DNA from 3 places in the Marinobacter sp. bablab_jr008 genome. Region 1 is predicted to be linked to each of the others. Evidence: predicted binding sites of a transcription regulator. Region 1 holds the regulator's gene; each other region holds the start of a gene.
The links. The regulator sigma-54, encoded in region 1, starts transcription at its own class of promoters, with help from an activator protein. The targets are predictions, from matches to a motif close to ANTGGCATNNANNTTGCTNT.

Region 1 (4,123 bases):
ATTCAATCTGGATTCAGACATCCCCATCAAGGTCAGTGCCGATTCTGCCCGCCTGGACGATAGCGCCGGTACGGCCGTTTACACCGGCGCTGTCGAACTGATCCAGGGCGAAACCCGGCTGGAAGCGGATCGGGTGGTACTTTACCGGAACCAACAAGGTGTCAGCCGGATTGAAGCCGCCGGCAACCCCGCCCATTACCGGCAACCTGGCCAGGAAGGCGAAGGCATGACCGATGCCAAGGCCCTGAACATCACCTGGTCTGGCGATGAAAACCTGGTCATTTTTGAAAGACAGGCCGTCATCGAACAGGGTGGCAACGTATTCCGGGGCGATGTCATCCACTACGACACCGTTCGCCGCGTTGTTACTGCGGAAGGCGGCACGCCATCCGACGGCGGCTCCGGCCGGGTGGAAATGGTGATTCAGCCTCGTAATTCAGCTCAATCCAGTGACGGGAAAGGTTCGGATGGCAGTTCTCAGGGCCAGTAATCTGGCAAAAAGCTACAAGCAGAAAAAAGTGGTGCTGGACGTTTCTCTGGAAATTCGCTCCGGCGAGATTGTCGGCCTGCTCGGCCCCAACGGCGCCGGCAAGACCACCTGCTTCTACATGATCGTGGGCCTGGTGCCTGCGGATCACGGCCGGATCACCATCGACACCCAGGACATCACCCCGCTGCCGATGCATGGCCGCGCCCGCAAGGGCATCGGCTACCTGCCCCAGGAAGCCTCCGTGTTCCGCAAACTGACCGTACGGGACAACATCATGGCCATCCTCGAAACCCGCAAAGGCATGAGCCGGGCGGAACGGGACGCCAAGCTGGAAGAGTTGCTGGAAGAGTTCCACATTACTCACATCCGGGACAGCGTGGGTATGGCACTATCCGGCGGCGAACGCCGCAGGGTTGAAATCGCCCGGGCGCTGGCCATGGAGCCTGCCTTTATTCTGCTGGACGAGCCCTTCGCGGGCGTAGACCCCATCTCAGTGAGTGACATCAAGCACATCATCCGGCACCTTCGGGACAAGGGCATCGGGGTCTTGATCACCGACCACAACGTTCGGGAAACCCTCGACATCTGCGAGAATGCCTACATCGTTTCCGGAGGCCACATCATTGCCTCCGGCAATGCCGAAGCCATTCTGGCAAACCAGCAGGTGAAAGAAGTATATCTGGGCGACGAGTTCCGGCTCTGACCTGATAAAACAGGGTTTATCCGAGGCCTGATTGTTTTGATGATCTGTAGCAAGTAAACTCGGCAAAAAACTTGCTTATACTGTCTACAGACAATGGCAAGTAACCAGCGTACAACATTTTTTTCGGCCTGTGCGCCGGCAAAGCAACAACCGGGATGCCCACGAGTTATGGATCTTGAGCCATGGTTATGAAAGCCTCATTACAGCTTAAGCTGGGCCAGAGTCTGACCATGACGCCCCAGCTGCAGCAGGCTATACGCCTGCTGCAGCTTTCTACCCTCGATCTCCAGCAGGAAATCCAGCAGGCGCTGGAATCAAACCCCATGCTGGAAACCTCCGAGGACGATGAGCACGCTGAAGGCGACGAACGCGAAGAGCACGAGCACAGCGAAGCTTCCGGCTCTGAGACCACCCAGGACGACAGCCACCAGGACGCGAGCCCGGACTGGGACGAAACCGAGAACGGCCCAGACTGGTCGTCCGAGAACGATATTCCGGACAACATTCCTGATGATCTGCCGGTTGATACCGCCTGGGATGACATCTACCAGTCTGCCCCGGCTCCGGCCAGCAAGGGCGAAGACGAGCACGAATCGGATTTCGAGACTCGTAATTCGCCCACCGAAACCCTGCAGGATCACCTCGAGTGGCAGCTGAACCTGACGCCCCTGAGCGAGCGGGATCAGGCCATTGCCCACGCGCTGCTGGATGCCGTGGATGAGCGCGGCTACCTGACGTCTGACATCGAGGACATTCACGCAGGGCTGCTGGACGAATCCGAAGAAGATCCGCTGGAACTGGACGAAGTGGAAGCGGTACTCCACCGCCTGCAACACTTCGACCCGCCCGGCGTGTTCGCTCGGGATCTCCAGGAATGCCTGCTGATTCAGCTCAACCAGCTGCCACCGGATACCCCCTGGCTGCGCCAGGCGAGACTGGTGGTTACCCAGTTCCTGCATCTGCTTGGCAACCGGGACTACGCACAGCTGTTGCGCCGCAGCCGGCTCAAGGAAGACCAGCTGAAACAGGTACTGGCCCTGATCACCAGCCTGAACCCTCGCCCTGGCGATGTCGTGGACCGGGCCGAACCGGATTACGTTATCCCGGACGTCATCGTACGCAAACACGAAGGCCGCTGGCGGGTTGAACTCAACCCGGAAATCGCTCCGCGTATCCGGGTGAATGCCAGCTACGCGTCACTGATCCGCCGGGCTGACAGCAGTGCCGATAACACCTACCTGCGCGACCAGCTGCAAGAAGCGAAATGGTTTATCAAGAGCCTGCAAAGCCGGAATGAAACCCTGCTGAAAGTGGCCACCCGCATCGTTGAACACCAGCAAGGGTTCCTCGATCAGGGCGAAGAAGCCATGAAGCCTCTGATCCTGTCTGACATTGCCCAGGCGGTGGAAATGCACGAGTCCACGATTTCCCGGGTTACCACCCAGAAGTACATGCACACGCCCCGCGGTATTTTTGAGCTGAAGTACTTTTTCTCCAGCCACGTCAGCACCGCCGAGGGCGGCGAATGCTCGTCTACAGCCATCCGGGCGATGATCAAGAAGCTGATTGCCGAGGAAACCCCGAAAAAGCCATTGAGCGATAGCAAAATTGCAGCCATGCTAGGGGAACAGGGAATCAACGTGGCGCGGCGTACCGTGGCCAAATACCGGGAGGCCATGCATATTCCTCCCTCGAACGAACGAAAACGCCTGGTTTAAACTTTCGCCGGTGCAAGATGCACTGGCACGCAAGCCGGCAAGCACGCCGGCAGTATGACAACAGGAGACGCCTATGCAACTCAACATTTCAGGCCATCACGTAGAACTGACTCCCGCTCTGAAGGATTACGTCAACACCAAGTTCGAGAAGCTGGAGCGTCACTTCGACCACATCAGTAACTGCCAGGTCACACTGGAGGTCGAGAAGGTGCGCCAGATGGCGGAAGCCACGCTGCACGTGATTGGTGGTGAGATTCACGCAAAGGCAGAAAATGAGGACATGTACGCCGCAATCGACGCTCTGGTCGACAAGCTGGACCGTCAGATCCTCAAGCACAAGGAAAAGAACGTAGACCGGATGCACGGTAACGGCGGTCGCTGAAGCGCGAACCTTACCGGGTGTTTCATGAAACGAGCTGCGGCGGGGCTAACCGGCCGCAGCCTTTTTTTTACGGACATGCAGTCGATCCATGAGCGAGCCATCCCTGACCATCGACAATATTCTTGCCCCTGAACTGACCCTGTGTAAGGTGCCGGCCTCAAGCAAGAAACGTGTGCTGGAGTTCATCGCTGAACGGATTCACTTTCAGGATGAAATCCTCAGCGACACCCAGATCTTCAACAATCTGGTCTCCCGCGAACGGCTGGGTAGCACCGGTATCGGCGAGGGTATTGCCATCCCCCACTGCCGACTGGAAGGCCTGGACCGGGTCATCGGCGTGCTGATGACTCTGGAGGAGCCGGTAGACTTTGATGCTATCGATAACCAGCCGGTAGATCTGGTGTTTGCACTGATCGTCCCCAAAGAAGCCACCAGTGAACACCTGGAGTTACTGAGCCAGCTGGCGGAGCGCTTCAATGACAGCACCTTCTGCGCCCGGCTGCGCCAGTGTGAAGATGCCGCGAGCCTTTACCAGCGTATGGCGGAGAGTAATCACTGAGATCAGCCTGATATCTGGACAGGCTGCCAGGCAGATTGAAGGAGAAACAGTCCCATGAAGCTGATTATCGTCAGTGGCCGATCCGGTTCCGGCAAGAGTACGGCTCTGCATGTGCTGGAAGACCTGGGATTCTACTGCATCGACAACCTGCCCATTGGTTTGCTGTTCCCGCTGACCCGGGAGGCGGCCACCCAGGAAGCACCGGGCCGGCTGAAGAAAATGGCCGTCAGTATTGATGCCCGTAATCTTTCTGCCGAGCTGGCCAATTTTG
Region 2 (4,123 bases), on a different contig from region 1:
GATGGCCATGGACACACACGAGAACGCATCTTCTTTCTGGCCGCGACTGGTCGGATCGCCAAAGAACACCATGATGGAATCGCCGACAAACTTGTCGATGGTGCCGCCGTATTTCAGGGCGACCTCTGACATTTCGTTGAAGTAGTGATTCAGAAGCTCGGTAAGGGCTTCCGGCTCCATCTCCTCCGACAGTTCAGTAAAGCCTTTTATGTCTGAGAAAAACACTGCCAGTTTCTTGCGCTGGGTTTCAAGCCGAACATCCCGTTCCCCGGTAAAGATGGACTGCCAGACCTGAGGCGACAGGTATTTCGAGAGCTTGTGGGACAGGGCGATGGACTGTTCCCGCTGGTTCTGAATCTGGGTCTTTGCCAGCAGCAGGGCCCGGGCCTGCTGGTGTGAGTAATAGGCGGTAACGCAGATGTACGTGCCTGTGGCCAAAATGGCGACGATGCTGGTGAGCAGGGGGGCTTCCAGATTGGCGGCGGTGCCGGTTGCCGCCACTGTGGCGGCCATGGCGGCAGACATGAGCGCTGTGCCGAACAACCATTGCCTGACGCCGCCCACGATCAGACAGCTGAACATCAGCATCAGGACAACCGATACCGACGGAATGGCGATCAATCCGATCAAGCCAATAAAGCTGCCTCCGATTATGCAGTCGAGGAACAGCATTTTTTGCCGAATCCGGGCTGAACGTCGCAGGAAGGTTCGCCGTGTAAGCACGTGCGCGAGGTGTGGCCAGATCAGAGCGCCAGCCACCATCCAGAGAAGCAATTGGGGAAACACATCCTGAAGGACACCCGTGACAATAATGGCGGCAGTGGCGGTGTAGGCCAGTATCCGACCGTTGTAATCGGGCATCGGTGGAATCGCCACCGTGTGGTCGTAGATGTCGCCTTGCCCCAGCTTGCCGGTATTGCCGGTTATGCTGCGTAATTCAGCGGGTGCGCTCATCATTTTCAGAACCGGATCCTTCCGATAAGTATGTCGCTCATTGTATGCTGCCGATTCTTTATAATTGTTGGTTTGAACTACGACTAAAGATTAACAGCATTACGTAGAACTCACAATTCATCGGGGCCGCTTCCGGCCCAACCGAAAATCATGCAACCAATCAACAGCGAGACTGTATGAGTTCGATAACCCGTTTTATTCTGGATCGTGCTTCGGAGCCCCGTTTGCAGGCACCGGCACCACCGGTGTCTGTGGTTGATCAGGCCTTCCGGTGCGCGGCCCGGGCCCCGGATCATGCGTTGTTGAGGCCCTGGCGTTATCTCGTGATAGAGGGGGAAGGCCTGGCAGCTCTGGGCGACCTGTTTGCTGAATGCTGCCCGCCGGACGCTTCTGATAAGGAGCGTGAGAAGGCCCGGAATGCTCCGGCTCGTGCACCCATGATTATTGTCGGTATTGCGTCGCCCCGTCATCATCCGAAGGTGCCGGAGGTGGAGCAGGTAATGTCGGCAGCGGCCGGTATGAGTTTTATCTCCCTGGCGCTGAATGATGCCGGCTACGGCGCCATGTGGCGAACCGGGCCTGTGGCTTATCATCCGTCGCTGCATGACGGTCTTAGGCTGCTGCCGGGCGAGTCCATTATCGGTTTCCTCTATACCGGTACCGTTGCCAGTGAGAAACCATCGGTGCCCCGGCCCGATACCAAAGAGTATGTCTCAAGGTGGGCCGCGCCAGGGCGCACTTCCCCCTGGCAAGTCTGAGCCTCGATCAGCGGCAAGTCCGCCTGGGGAAACCCGTTGCCGCCCTCGTTGCGTTTAACCGGAATTTGCCGCTCATTTATTAGACAGCCCTCTTCGAAGCCCGCATTACAGCGGGCTTTTTCAATTCTGGCACTCTGCTTGCTTTAATCACTTCAGAACGCAAAACCGGCAAGTTCACAGGTTCAGCCTGGTCGGTGCAAAGATCTGGAGGCAGTAATGGCTATTACATTCGACAAAGCGCTTGGTATTCATGAGCACGCGCTGCAGGCGCGGGTCAAGCGGGCCGAAGTGCTGGCGAACAACTTGGCAAATGCCGACACCCCGGGCTACAAAGCCCGCGACGTGGATTTCCAGGCGATGATGCAGAAGGCGCAGGATTCCATGACGGGCTTTGGTATGACCACGACCCACAGTGGCCATATGGACACCTCCAGCCCTGGCGCTGACGGCGAGCTGCTGTACCGTACCCCGCACCAGCCATCAATTGATGGCAATACCGTGGATGCGCAGGCCGAGCAGACCCGTTTCATGCGCAACGCCATGGATTACCAGGCCAGCTTCCAGTTCCTGAGTAGTCGGTTTTCCGGCCTGACCAAGGCGCTGAAGGGCGAATAAGCCGCAGTCCGTACGAGATTGAAGGAGATTGTCATGTCACTGGGTAACATTTTCGACATCGCCGGTTCCGGCATGACCGCACAGTCACTGCGGCTCAACACCACCGCGTCTAACATTGCCAACGCAGAAACCGCCAGTTCGAGCACGGATACAACGTACCGTGCCCGCAAACCGGTGTTTGCCGCTATTCAGCAGGCCATGCTGAACCCTGATCAGCAGGGATTTGGTATTGGTTCCGAAGAGGGGGCCGGGGCAGGTGTTCGCGTTGAGGGGATTGTCGAGAGCGATGCAGAACTGCAGATGCGCTATGAGCCGAATCACCCTGCCGCGAACGAGGAAGGGTACGTTTATTACCCCAACGTGAACGTGGTTGAGGAAATGGCGGACATGATGTCGTCGTCCCGCAGTTTTCAGATGAATGTGGATGTCATGAACACCGCCAAATCCATGATGCAGCGAATTCTGACACTGGGTCAGCAGTAACAAGTGAGGATTAAGCCATGAGTGCAGTGAATTCCGCAGCCGCCTCAGACGTGCTGAGCCAGTACCAACTGAACCAGGAGGGCAAGACCCCTGGTGGCAACGAGCTGGGTAAAGACGCGTTTATGGAGCTGATGCTGGCGCAGCTCAAGAATCAGAACCCACTGGAGCCGCAGGACAACGGCGATTTTATCGCCCAGTTGGCCCAGTTCAGTTCACTGGAAGAAATGCAGAATCTGTCGGGCAGTGTCGACGATGTGGTTGGTCAGTTCCGGTCCAGCCAGGCCTTGCAGGCCTCGGCGATGGTAGGCAAAACCGTTCTGGCACCCTCCAGTGTGGGCATTCTGGGTAGCGAAGGCGAGATAACTGGCACCATTCAGGTGCCGGCTTCCACGGGTGGGCTGCGACTGTCGGTCATGAATCAAAGCGGTGAGTTAGTTCGCCAGATTGATATGGGCAGCAGCCAGGCTGGTGTGGTGTCGTTCCAGTGGGATGGGCAAGACGGCAACGGCAATCCTTTGCCGCCCGGCCCCTACTCGATTGTGGCGCAGGGCTCCTATCCCTCCGGATCGGAGCAGTTGGCGACCATGGTGAGCGCCAATGTCGACAGTGTGTCGTTGGGGCAGGGTGGTTCCATTACTCTGAATCTGGCCGGAATGGGCTCCATTCCGCTGTCTGAAGTCAAACAAATCAACTGATCCGGTGTCAGACCAGGAGGTATAAGTCATGGCATTTAACACAGGTTTGAGTGGTCTGCGCGCCGCTTCGGTGGATCTGGATGTCACCGGTAACAACATCGCCAACGCCAGTACCGTCGGCTTCAAAAGTAGCAAGGTACAGTTCGGTGATTTGTACGCCAGTGGTTTCCTGAGTGCCGGTACCAATCCGATTGGCGACGGCGTGCGGGTGCAGGACGTAAAGCAGTCATTCGGTCAGGGCAATATCAGCTTCACCGATAACGGCCTGGATATGGCTATCAGTGGTGATGGCTTCTTTATTCTGAATAACGGCGGTGAAATCCGCTATTCCCGGGCTGGCCAGTTCGGGATTGATAAAGAAGGTTATGTTGTTAATAACCAGAATATGCGGGTTCAGGGCTACGTCGCTGACGGTGATGGCAACTTGTCTGGTATCCGTGGTGACCTACAAATTGAAACTGATAATCTGGCTCCCAAGCGAACCACCTTGCTGGAGACAGATGTCAATTTAGATTCACGAGAGTCGGTTTTAGAGCGACAAGTGTCGGTTATGGGTGAGATAGCGGGTCCAGCCTACACCAATAATGGCTTTAACCTCGACCCTAATAATCCACCAGT
Region 3 (4,123 bases), on a different contig from region 1:
GAGAGAAGCGCAGTACGATGTCGGCTTTCGGGCTGATATCAGCCTGCCCATCCATCGGGAAGGAATAGACCATCGAGCCGGGTCTGGGTTTTTCGTCAATGGACTGTTTGTCGCCACCGCCGCAGGCGGCCAGCAAAATGGCCGGAATCAGTGCCAGGGTCTTGTTGTACTTCATGGCAAGCCTCCTCAGAACTTCAGGGTGATGGATCCGCTGAATACGTGGATATCACCATCGGCAGTGACACTGGTTTCGTCACCGTCGTAGTCCACCACGGTGAAGTCGCGCTCCTGCAGTTGCTGGTACTGATAGCCCAGGTCGAGCCGCACCGGGTAGGCGAGCAGGCGGGTTCGGTCGTAAGTGGCACTGATACCAAGGCCGACCACCAGTTTGTCGGTATCCAGGTAGTTGAGCTCCGGATTACGAGTGGTTTTAAGGGGAGACTCTTCGTAGGCAACACCGCCACGAAGGGCGAAGTTCTTGTTCAACTGATATTCCGCACCAAGGCGGGGAATCAGGATGTCGTCGAAACCGATCCGGTTTCCGGAGGCCACGGAACCTTGATCCTTGATGGAGTCGCCGCTGAATTCGTCTTCCAGTTCCGACCAGTTCTGTTGTTCGATACTGCCGCCGATGCGCCAGCCCTCACCGGAGTATTGTGTGCCGATGGCAATCGTTTCCGGCTGGAATGAGTCGATGGTTGTCACAGCCAGGCTGAGCCCGGGATCCGGGATGGTCTGGGTCACGATGATGTTGGAGTCGACTGTGGTTGAGGCCGATGACTTCGTCCGGTAGGTCAGCGCCGTTTCCCATCCGTTCAGGAAACAGTCAGATTCAGGACAAAATGTGCTGCCCAGATCGATGTTCGTGCCCAGAATCGTCTTCAGAGAAGGCTCGGCATTGACCGCAAGGCGCTCACGGCTGGTTTCGCCGCCCAGCGTCGAGACGGCATCAAGATTAGCGGTCGCTTCGAGCGTTACCCGAACCGAAGCACCGGCGGAAATACCGCGCCAGATCGGGGTTGCACCACCGATGTTAAGGAACAAAGGTTCTTTCCCGTATTGAAGGAACTGTCCGCTCTCGCTGGTTTCAGAGCTGAAAGCCAGCATCTCCTTACCGTACTTTTCCACGCCCGCAATAAACCCGAGATAGATGGGGTGCCCGAACCGGGTGAGTGACCCAAGGTTGGTCTTCATGCCGATCAAAACGTGTTGGCTCGGGGAGTCGGAGACAATGTCCCCGCTGGCGTTGGGATTATCGGAGCGCAGCTCCTGTTCAGAATGAAGGATACCCGCCGTAAGCTCGCCACGAGGATCTTTCGTCAGCGCTGCCGGATTGTAGTAGGTGGCAGAAACCTGCTCATTGAACATCGAAAGGGACTGGGCGGTGGCCACATCGACCGGCATTACACCATAACTGGTGCCCAGGTTGCCCATACTGGCACTGGTGGGCATGGACAGGGAGGCGGAAACTGCTGCAACGGCAAGGGATACCGCCCGTACTGAGAATCGGGGGGAAAGAACCATGTATACACTCCGTTCACTCATTGTTTTTGTGCTCAGTCCCGAGGGATTCCTTTCAGGACTGGTACGCTTGTTCAGGTTTTAGTGTATGAGGCTTGTCTGATCGGGACGTTGGCATTTTTGACACGACAGGGTGTCGGTAGAACCACGTACCTCAAGAATTGTCTAAAACGGCTGAAAACTCATGAGCTTAAAAGGTGGGCTTCTGTGTATTTCTGTTACTTAATGTTTGCAGTTTTGTGAACGGGCACAAAAAAAGCTCCCCGAGGGAGCTTTAGTGGCATGTAAAGAATGTCGACACTCAGGCAGGTTTCTGTAACTTTCTTCTGATTGTGAGCATGCCCAGAATGCCAAGTCCCAGCAGGCCCAGTGTTCCTGGCTCAGGAACCTGTACAGGAACGGACTTGCCAAAGATCGCTACATGAGAAATGGCGCCTCTGTTCGGATAAAAGCCCTGAAGATCCAGTACGTCCTGGCCATTCCAGCTGCCGATGTTGAACAGGTATTGTGGCTCGTTGCCGTCTTTGACAACCAGATAGCACTCAGGGCACACAATGTAGTCCGGGCCATCCCAGCTGATCACCGCGTTGTTAGGGTCTCCGGTGAAACTGGTGGAGTAGAAGGATTGGTAGGAGCCTTCTTCCGGGCCTTCGTAGTTGGACTTGTAAAGCAAAGTGAGGTCGGACGTTCCAAAAAGGGCTGCAACGTCACCGGCGTCAAGCGCTGGATTTGGGGGGCCTACGTCGACAGTTTTGTCGGCGTCTGCGGGGCCAAGGATCAGGGCCATAGCCCCAGCAGACCAGGTTAATGCCAGAGCCGCAATAACGTGTGTTATCTGCTTTGTAATCTGTTTCATTTTTCACCTTCTCTCAGGGCAAGCCCTGAACGCAGTGCGGCGAAGCCGCGATCTGTACTTACGTCTGACTTTTAGCACAGTGTGTGCCAATAGGATTATTTGACGTTAAAACAGAGGCTTGGGCAGTGCTTAAGAGAAGGTTGGAGGCGTATGTGTAAATAAGTTGGACAGAAGTTTGGGAGATGGTGGGCCCAGCTGGACTCGAACCAGCGACCAAGGGATTATGAGTCCCCTGCTCTAACCAACTGAGCTATAGGCCCGGAAAAGAAAACGGGCGCCATTATACCCACGAGGGGTGGCGCCCGCTACTGTCTTGGGGATTAACCGTTGCCTTGGTCGTCAATGAAGCCGCGCAGGTGATCGGAGCGGGAAGGGTGCCGCAGTTTGCGCAGGGCCTTGGCTTCGATCTGACGGATACGCTCCCGCGTAACGTCGAACTGCTTGCCGACTTCTTCCAGAGTGTGGTCGGTGTTCATCTCGATACCAAAGCGCATGCGCAGTACTTTGGATTCCCGAGCGGTCAGGCCGGCCAGCACGGAGCGGGTGGCTTCGCGCAGGCCTTCAGCGGTGGCAGAATCCACTGGCGACAGAGCCTGGATATCTTCGATGAAATCGCCCAGATGGCTGTCTTCGTCGTCACCAATGGGTGTTTCCATGGAGATCGGCTCCTTGGCGATCTTCAGCACCTTGCGGATCTTGTCTTCCGGCATATCCATGCGCTCGCCCAGCTCCTCGGGTGTGGGCTCGCGGCCCATCTCCTGCAGCATCTGGCGGGAGATGCGGTTGAGCTTGTTGATCGTCTCGATCATGTGCACCGGAATCCGGATCGTGCGGGCCTGATCCGCGATGGAGCGGGTGATGGCCTGGCGAATCCACCAGGTAGCGTAGGTGGAGAACTTGTAGCCACGACGGTACTCGAACTTGTCCACCGCCTTCATCAGGCCAATGTTGCCTTCCTGGATCAGATCCAGGAACTGCAGGCCGCGGTTGGTGTATTTCTTGGCGATGGAAATAACCAGACGCAGGTTGGCCTCAACCATTTCCTTTTTGGCGCGGCGGGCTTTCGCCTCACCGATAGACACCCGGCGGTTGATTTCCTTGATGTCGGCTACGTCCAGATCCACTTCGGTCTGAACGTTCTGGATGCGCTTCTGCAGGCGAACGATTTCGTCCACACGCTCACCGATAGCGGCCGCATAGGGCTTTTTGGTGGCGGCAATTTCGCCGGCCCACTCAAGATCAGTTTCGTTGCCCGGGAACCATTTGATGAAGTCTTTGCGCGGCATTTTGCAGTCGCGTACACAGATCTGCATGATGGCGCGCTCATTCTCGCGGACCAGGTCGTTGGTTGAACGAACGACGTTCACCAGCTCGTCAAACGCCTTGTTGGCCAGCTTGAACGGGGCGAAAACCTGGCCCAGTTCGTTCAGGGCTTCCTGGGTTTTCTTGTGTCCACGGCCGTGTTTGGCCAGGGCCTTCTCGGCAGCGTCCAGCTTCTCTTTCAGCAGCTCGAAGCGCAGCCGGGTTTCTTCCGGGTCTGGCCCGTTGTCGTTGTCGTCTTCGCTGGTGCTGTCGTCATCGTCGTCATCGCTGCTGGTATCGCTGTCGTCAGCAGAGGTGTCTTCGGTGCTGGTGTCTTCACCCATGAACGGCTCGGCGTCATCCGGGTCGAGGAAGCCGGTCACGATGTCGCTGATGCGACCTTCATTCTCGATGATGCGGTCGTAGGCCTGAATCACGGTGCCG

Region 2: a site for sigma-54 is predicted at 1,838-1,857, ahead of flgB (flagellar basal body rod protein FlgB). Genes of this name have one in related genera too.
Region 3: a site for sigma-54 is predicted at 2,449-2,468, ahead of JIF53_RS14905 (PEP-CTERM sorting domain-containing protein). Genes of this name have one in related genera too.

What each region holds. Positions count from the first base shown of each region.
Region 1 is NZ_JACDWW010000059.1:108,350-112,472, forward strand. Features, by position in the region: gene lptA (lipopolysaccharide transport periplasmic protein LptA) at 1-490, shown strand, start outside; gene lptB (LPS export ABC transporter ATP-binding protein) at 468-1,193, shown strand; gene JIF53_RS09115 (RNA polymerase factor sigma-54) at 1,382-2,911, shown strand; gene hpf (ribosome hibernation promoting factor) at 2,985-3,293, shown strand; gene ptsN (PTS IIA-like nitrogen regulatory protein PtsN) at 3,382-3,852, shown strand; gene rapZ (RNase adapter RapZ) at 3,907-4,123, shown strand, end outside.
Region 2 is NZ_JACDWW010000037.1:209,214-213,336, forward strand. Features, by position in the region: gene JIF53_RS03070 (adenylate/guanylate cyclase domain-containing protein) at 1-957, opposite strand, end outside; gene JIF53_RS03075 (nitroreductase) at 1,131-1,712, shown strand; gene flgB (flagellar basal body rod protein FlgB) at 1,929-2,327, shown strand; gene flgC (flagellar basal body rod protein FlgC) at 2,361-2,810, shown strand; gene JIF53_RS03090 (flagellar hook assembly protein FlgD) at 2,828-3,505, shown strand; gene JIF53_RS03095 (flagellar hook protein FlgE) at 3,534-4,123, shown strand, end outside.
Region 3 is NZ_JACDWW010000073.1:160,933-165,055, forward strand. Features, by position in the region: gene JIF53_RS14895 (Ig-like domain-containing protein) at 1-175, opposite strand, end outside; gene aupA (alkane uptake protein AupA) at 187-1,524, opposite strand; gene JIF53_RS14905 (PEP-CTERM sorting domain-containing protein) at 1,823-2,377, opposite strand; tRNA gene JIF53_RS14910 (tRNA-Ile) at 2,561-2,637, opposite strand; gene rpoD (RNA polymerase sigma factor RpoD) at 2,698-4,123, opposite strand, start outside.